Oceanispirochaeta sp. M1: one gene and its partner. The protein of the gene in region 2 binds, or shares a complex with, the protein of the main gene of each other region. Links are inferred from orthologs where the notes say so. Each region holds a gene or a part of one and is shown on either strand. Other genes may lie near its edges.

The links.
Region 1: the proteins of DV872_RS10535 (region 2) and DV872_RS19105 are in contact, whole or in part, in a crystal structure (PDB 3ZGX), measured with the Bacillus subtilis proteins. The link is inferred for Oceanispirochaeta sp. M1 from one-to-one orthologs.

What each region holds. Positions count from the first base shown.
Region 1 is NZ_QQPQ01000032.1:4,951-8,640, forward strand. Bases 328-3,690 are described here. They hold DV872_RS19105 (chromosome segregation SMC family protein), read right to left. Parts: upstream 3,321-3,690; coding sequence 528-3,320; downstream 328-527. Other genes in these bases: DV872_RS19100 (hypothetical protein), read right to left, coding at 328-541; DV872_RS19110 (DUF3276 family protein), read right to left, coding at 3,446-3,690. Also shown: DV872_RS19095 (hypothetical protein), read right to left, coding at 1-159; more of DV872_RS19100, read right to left, coding at 149-327. UniProt on the Bacillus subtilis protein: Required for chromosome condensation and partitioning.
Region 2 is NZ_QQPQ01000012.1:122,137-125,367, reverse strand. What follows is about bases 1-2,904. They hold DV872_RS10535 (ScpA family protein), read right to left. Parts: upstream 1,883-2,904; coding sequence 1,118-1,882; downstream 1-1,117. Other genes in these bases: recA (recombinase RecA), read right to left, coding at 2,420-2,904; folK (2-amino-4-hydroxy-6-hydroxymethyldihydropteridine diphosphokinase), read right to left, coding at 1,875-2,384; scpB (SMC-Scp complex subunit ScpB), read right to left, coding at 610-1,149; DV872_RS10545 (pseudouridine synthase), read right to left, coding at 1-617. In the rest of the region: more of recA, read right to left, coding at 2,905-3,231. UniProt on the Bacillus subtilis protein: Participates in chromosomal partition during cell division. May act via the formation of a condensin-like complex containing Smc and ScpB that pull DNA away from mid-cell into both cell halves.

The DNA of each region.
Region 1 (3,690 bases), on a different replicon or contig from region 2:
ATCAGCCTGTTGTTGGCCCTCAGAGCCTTGCGGGACATCAGCTGTTGTTTCTTCTGTTGAATCACTTTGAGTCTGCTCAGGAGCTTCCTCGGTTGTTTTACAGGAGAATAACAGAATAAAGCAGATGAGTAGAAAGGAGAGTCTGTTCTTATGGTGCATTTTTGAGAATATCCCATACCAGTTTATGATTGGCTTCAGTAAAGTAATCAATATCCGAGGCATCCGGTTCGATCCAGAGTCTGGATACTTCTTCTTCAGTCCATTTAAAGTTTTTATTTCTATAAAGATCCATTGAGAGATCAAGCTCCTCAATAACCTCGGGATAAAGCAGTTCACTGCGGTTTCTTATCTGTGTTGTCTGATTAAGTCTGGCCGTATCGTAGGCCATTTTCCTCTGTTCCATGGCATTCACAGATTGGTCTTCCATATAATCTCTCAGGACAAGAATTCCAACAATCACAAAAATCAGAAGGAGTGTTGATCCTCCGATTATGAGAAAGACTTTCTTATTGATTGAACTGAGAAACTTAGGAAGCTTCATTGGCAGATTCTCCTATCTTCATGGCTATCAGTTTGGATACTCCAGACTCCTGCATGGTTATACCCAGCAGTGTCTTGGCACCTGTTACAGTTTTCTTATTATGTGTGATGACAATAAACTGTGATTCAGCACCAAAGTCCATCAGCACATTGATAAAACGCTGAATATTTGCTTCATCCAGTGCTGCATCAATTTCATCAAGGATACAGAATGGTGAAGGTTTAACTTTGTATGTGGCAAAAAGGAGGGCTACTCCAGTCAGGGAACGTTCTCCACCTGACAACAAAGAAATGTTCTCCAGTTTCTTACCGGGAGGCTGAGCATAAATTTCAATTCCAGATTCAAGGATATTTTCCGGATCAAGAAGTTTCAGTTCAGCCCGGCCTCCACCGAACATTCTTCTGAAAACATCATTGAAATTCTTTTTTATTTCATTGTATGTCTTCTGGAACAGAGCGGCAGACTCTTTTTTTATTTCACTGGTAACCTGTCTCAGATGATCTTTTGCGGTTCGAAGGTCTTCCAGTTGATTATTCAGAAAATCATAGCGTTCTTTGACTTCAGAAAATTCCTCGGGAGCCATCAGGTTGACTTGTCCCAGGGCTCTCAGTTTGTCCCGTGTTGTGGAATAGTCTTTTTTCATATCCTGCCGGTTTTTATTAAGACCGGGCAGCCGATCAAGATAATTTTTTATATCCGAAGAGTTATTTTCAATGAAATTCTGGCAGAGATCCTGAAGATCTGTAGAGATATGCTGATGTTCAAGACTGACTTTTTCAAGATTCAGCAGCAGTTTCTGGAGGTCGCTGTTTTTCTTTTTAAGAGCACCCTCTTCTCCGCTGACATCTTTTGTTCTGCTCTGTATTGATTTTTCAAGATTTTTAAGTTTTTTTAGAAGTTCCTTTTTTGACTCATCATGAGCGTTCATCTGATTCTGAGAAGCCGTGATTTTGTTCAGAATCTCTTTGCCCCTCTCTTTGACTCTTTTAATTTCATCGAGATTGACACCTATCTGCTCTTCTATGCCCCGTATCTCTTTCTGAAGAGCGGCAATACCATCTTCAATAGCAGTAATCTGAGTGGCCATGCGGGCCTTGTTTACCCTGAGTTCTTCAAGTGTATTTCTGAATTGCTGAATTTTGCTGTTGAGCTGTCTGGATTCTTCGGTTTTATTCTGAACAGTCTCCCTGAATTTTTTAAGATTCAGTGTTATAGATTCAAGTTCATCATCGATGTCTCTTTTTTTACTGATAATACCGCTGGGAGCAAGAAATTCCTCAAGGAAATCAGGAAGAGCATCAGCCAGCTTATGAATGGATTCTTCTAAAGAGACCAGACCTGCCTGAAAATCTTTCAGAATCTGTACACCCGAATCCCATATTTCAGAATCGTCTTTTCCATGTCCCACACGTGAGGAATCATCAAAAAGTCTTATTTTACCTTCCAGCTGAATCTGAACAGTCTTGAGTTTAGATACAACATTCTCTTCAAGTTCTTTTTTCTTCTTTATTGAAAAACCGGAATCCTTGAGTCCCTGATCAAGCTGATGTACAATATTGTCAGTCAGATTTCTGAGTTTAAGCTGAAGGCTTTCTCTGTCTTTCTCACCCTGCACTATTCTTTCTTCAGTCTCTTTGATGATGCGGTTATTCTCATCAATCCCCGTTTCGGCGGATTTAATATTCCTTTCAAAGTTAATGATATTATTTTCCAGGTCTTTCAGTTGATCCCGAAATCCCTGAAGAGAGTCTTTTCTGGTTCTTTCTTCTTTCTGAAGGCCCTCTTTTTTGTCGAGAAGGTCTTTCTCTTTCTGAGCGAGTCCCTGATGCTGCTTATCCAGCTCAGTCTGCTGTTCATTGAACATTTTGATTCTGTCAGCCAGATTCTCTTTTTCCAGATCAAGTCCGTAAAGTTGTTTCTGGTCTTCAATCAGTTCATTCTCCATTGAATTGACGGCATCAAGATTGCTGGCCAGATTTCCATTGAGCTGGAGTATTTCTCCTTCAATCTGTTGCTTCTTTTCAAGTTCGCTGTTTTTCTGACTATCTTTCTTTTCCTGCTGTTCTGTGAGCTGACTGAAGCGCAGGAGTTGCAGGTCTATATCAATTGAGGAGAGCTCTTCACGCAGCTGTCTGTATACAAGAGTTTTTTCAGACTGTTTTCTGAGAGTTTCATAATTCTTGCGAACTTCGCTGAGGATATTTTCAACCTGGACCATATTTTCTTCTGTCCGTTTCAGTTTTCTTTCGGCTTCACTGCCCTTCATCTTGAAACGGGTGATACCGGCGGCTTCTTCGAAGAGATATCGTCTTTCTTCGGGTTTATTTGATAGAACCTGATCAATTTTACCCTGTTCCATGATCGAATAAGCGGATTTGCCTATTCCTGTATCATAAAAGATCTCTTTCAGTTCACGGAGCTTCACCAGAGTATTGTTGACAAAGTATTCGCTGTCTCCATTTCTGTAGAGTCTTCTTTTAATGGAAATTTCTGCAAGGTCGAGATCAAGATAGTTTTCCTCGTTGGAAATAACCAATGTAACTTCTGCCACATTGAGGGCTTTACGGGCATCCGTACCATTGAAGATAACATCCTCCATCTTCTCGGCACGCATATTTTTTGTAGACTGTTCACCCAGTACCCATTTCATTGCGTCTACTATATTACTTTTCCCGCAGCCGTTTGGCCCCAGGAGTGCTGTTATTCCGTCGGTGAAATCAATTTGGGTTCTGTCTGCAAAAGACTTGAAGCCCATCAGTTCAATGCGTTTAAGAAACACATATCCTCCAGTTGTTTAAGGGTTTGTTGATAACACTTAAATATATCACATGCTGAAAATTTGGTCAGGACTTATTTATAATAAAAACCCGCCTTATGGCGGGTTAAATGTAAGTAAGTGTTCTTTTAAGCTCTTTTCATATGAGAAGCAGCCTGGTCATAACCTTCAAGGAAAACATCCAGGTTCCTTTTAAAGACCCTGATTGAAACATTTTCATAATTTTCATCAGAACCGACACGGCTTTCTGAAACTATGAGATACAGTTCCCTGTTTTTTGCTGCCTTGACTGTAAATTTGTATTTTCTCTTACCGGAACCTGTTTTAAGTTCATGTTCCCAGTCAGGAACCTCAGCTTTGAGTTTTGTAACGG
Region 2 (3,231 bases):
ATACTCTTGATTGTAATATTTTTAGAAAGAAAGACCTTACGAAGCTCTTTGTTTTTTCCCTCTTCAAGAGTAATGGAAACAGACCTGCTGCCCTTTAAGGTATAACGCTTGAGACGGAAATACTCACCCTGCACAGACATTCCCTTCTTAAACTGTTCCATAAGCTCTTTGGGTATCTCTTTTTTCGTGGTGACCATATATTCCTTTTCCAGATGGGAGGAAGGATGTGTCATAAGTTTGGAAAACTCACCGTCATTTGTAAAGAAAATAAGACCCGAGGTCATATAATCCAGGCGGCCTACATTATAGAGTCTTTTGTTTGTTACATCAGAGAGAAGAGAGATAGCCAAAGGCCGCCCCTGATCGTCCTGATTGGAGCAAATAAAGCCGGAGGGCTTATGTAAAGCGATGTAGACATTTTCCCTTTCAGGACGCACCGGTCTTCCGTTATAGCACACGCGGTCTTCGGGACCGACTTTCTGTCCGGGAACAAGAACTGCCTTATCATTGACGGTTACCCTTCCATCAGAGATATATTCTTCACATTTCCTTCTGCTTCCTACACCGCAGCGGGCCAGATAGACCTGCAGTCTCAGTGATTCAAAATCTTTATCCATTCAATTCAAACCTTTTCTGTTCAACTTCATCCAGTTTTGGTAAATCCGATATACTCTTCAATCTGAAAAGTTTCAGAAATTCCTTGGATGTTCCGTACTGAAGAGGTTTTCCGGGTACATCTTTTTTACCGACTTCACGGATAAGACCTCTTTTAACCAGGAGACGGATCATTCCGTCGGAGCTGACACCGCGGATATTTTCTATCTCAGCTTTAGTCAGCGGTTGAGAATAAGCGATAATAGATAATGTTTCCATAGCGGCACGGGACAATTTGTCTTCATTTTTTTTACCATAGTACTCTTTCAGATTATCCCAAAGAGCCTCTTTAGCAGCCAGTACATATCCACCCTGCACTTCGTTAATCACTATTCCATGCTCTTCGCCTGCATAGTGATCTTTCAATTCATCCATCACCTCTTTAAGAACATCCCTGGATAAACCTGTGACTTTGATCAGATGCTCAATTGTAACGGGATCACTTTCAAGAAATAAGGCTGCTTCAACTATCGATCGTTCCTGAATCAGATTCATGTTTCTCACTCTCTTGTTCCGAATGTCTTGATTTTATCATAATATCGCCAAAAAGCTTGTTCTGATAGACCATTATGAGCCTGGTTTTAACAGATTCTAGGACTGCCAGAAAAGCACAGACAATTTCCATTATAGAATTGGGATTGATCAGGATGTCGGTAAAGCCGAATTCACCCCTCTCTTCAAGGAGTTCCTGAATAAGAGTAATCTTCTCATTTACAGTCACTTCCTCATAGAGATTTACAATAGCTTCCTTTGTAAGTGACCCCATAACAGTAGAGAAACTCTGCAGAAGCTCCCACACATCAACTTCTTCCCAGAGCTCCTCTTCATTATCAAAGGGGAGCATACGCTGTTTCTTTTTACGCTCAATTACCCACTCTGTGGATTTTTCCTGCTCTGTCATAAGCTCTGAGAGTTTTTTATATTTCTGATAATCGATCAGTTTAGCAACAAGCTCTTCCCGAGGGTCTTCAATTTCATCTGAAAAATCGACCTCCACAGGTAGAAGCATTCTGGATTTGATGTAAAGAAGAGTAGCGGCAAGGAGATAGAATTCTGTAATATTCTCTAAATTGACCGCTGTTGAGTATTGAAGAAAAGAAAGATACTGCTCCGTTATGGAAGAAATGGGAATGTCATATATATTCACTTCATTTTTCTTTATAAGGAACAGCAGCAGGTCTAGAGGACCCTCAAACTGATCCAGCTGAAATGTAACATGTTCACTCAATGCGCTTTTCCTCCAAGGCTTTGAAGATACTTTTTCCCTTCATAATTTTTATAAAACACTCTACACCCTGATCATCCATTTGTTCCAGTGCTTCCTTATATTGAATATAGGCCGGTGAATCTTTGGGATAAACTTCCAGAAGAGGATAGAGAACAAAGGCCCTCAGCCGAATTCCCGGATGGGGAATTGTAAGTGTCTCTGTTTCAATTTTTTTATCTGAAAAGAACAATATATCAAGATCCATTGTTCTTGGACCTTTAGGGATCTCCCTGCTGCGGTCACGCCCCAGGGAGGCTTCAATGCGTTGGAGATCTTCAAGAAGACTGTTCTCGCCTCCCTGATAGTCACCACAGACTGCCATATTAAGAAAATTAGGCTGATCTTCAACAATCATAGCTCTGGTTTCCCAGACAGAGGATGCTGAGAAATCATCCAATATATCATTCAGGGATCTGCATGCGCCAAGGAGATTGGCAATACGATCGCCCACATTTGTGCCGATACCGATATAGACCTTGTTTAAGGAGTGTTCTTCTTTCAGAACAACTCCTCTTTTATTTTCTTGGGTTCTTTATCTTTAGTAGCTTTCTTAACTTTCTTATCATCCTTGGGAGCTTCAACTTTCTTGGAAGGGAACATTATTCCTCTTAATTGTAAAAGAAGATTCTCTGCAATAACTTCATTATCTTCCAGATATTTTTTGACATTATCACGTCCCTGTCCGATTCTCTCCTCATCCATGGAGTACCAGCTTCCGCTTTTCTGAATCAGTTCATACTTCAGAGCTGCATCCATAAGACTTGCAATAGAAGAAATACCCTTACCGAATATAATTTCAAGTTCCACCTTACGAAAAGGAGGGGCTACCTTATTTTTTACAACTTTTACACGAACCCTGTTACCGATTGCATCTTCCTGTCCCTTGGCCATTGTTTCAATCTTTCGAACCTCAAGACGGACTGAAGAATAGAATTTCAGAGCATTACCACCAGTTGTGGTTTCAGGATTTCCAAACATAACACCTATTTTCATACGAATCTGATTGATAAAAATAAGACAAGCGTTGGACTTGGAAATGATACCTGTCAATTTACGAAGAGCCTGACTCATCAGTCTTGCCTGTAATCCCATATGGGAATCACCCATATCCCCTTCGATCTCGGCACGTGGCGTCAAAGCGGCAACTGAGTCAACGACAATGATATCTACAGCACCGGAACGGATTAAAGACTCTGTTATTTCCAGTGACTGTTCACCTGTGTCAGGCTGAGAAACCCACAATTCATCAACATTGACACCAAGTCCCCTGGCATATGAAGGATCAAGGGCATGCTCTGCATCGATAAAAG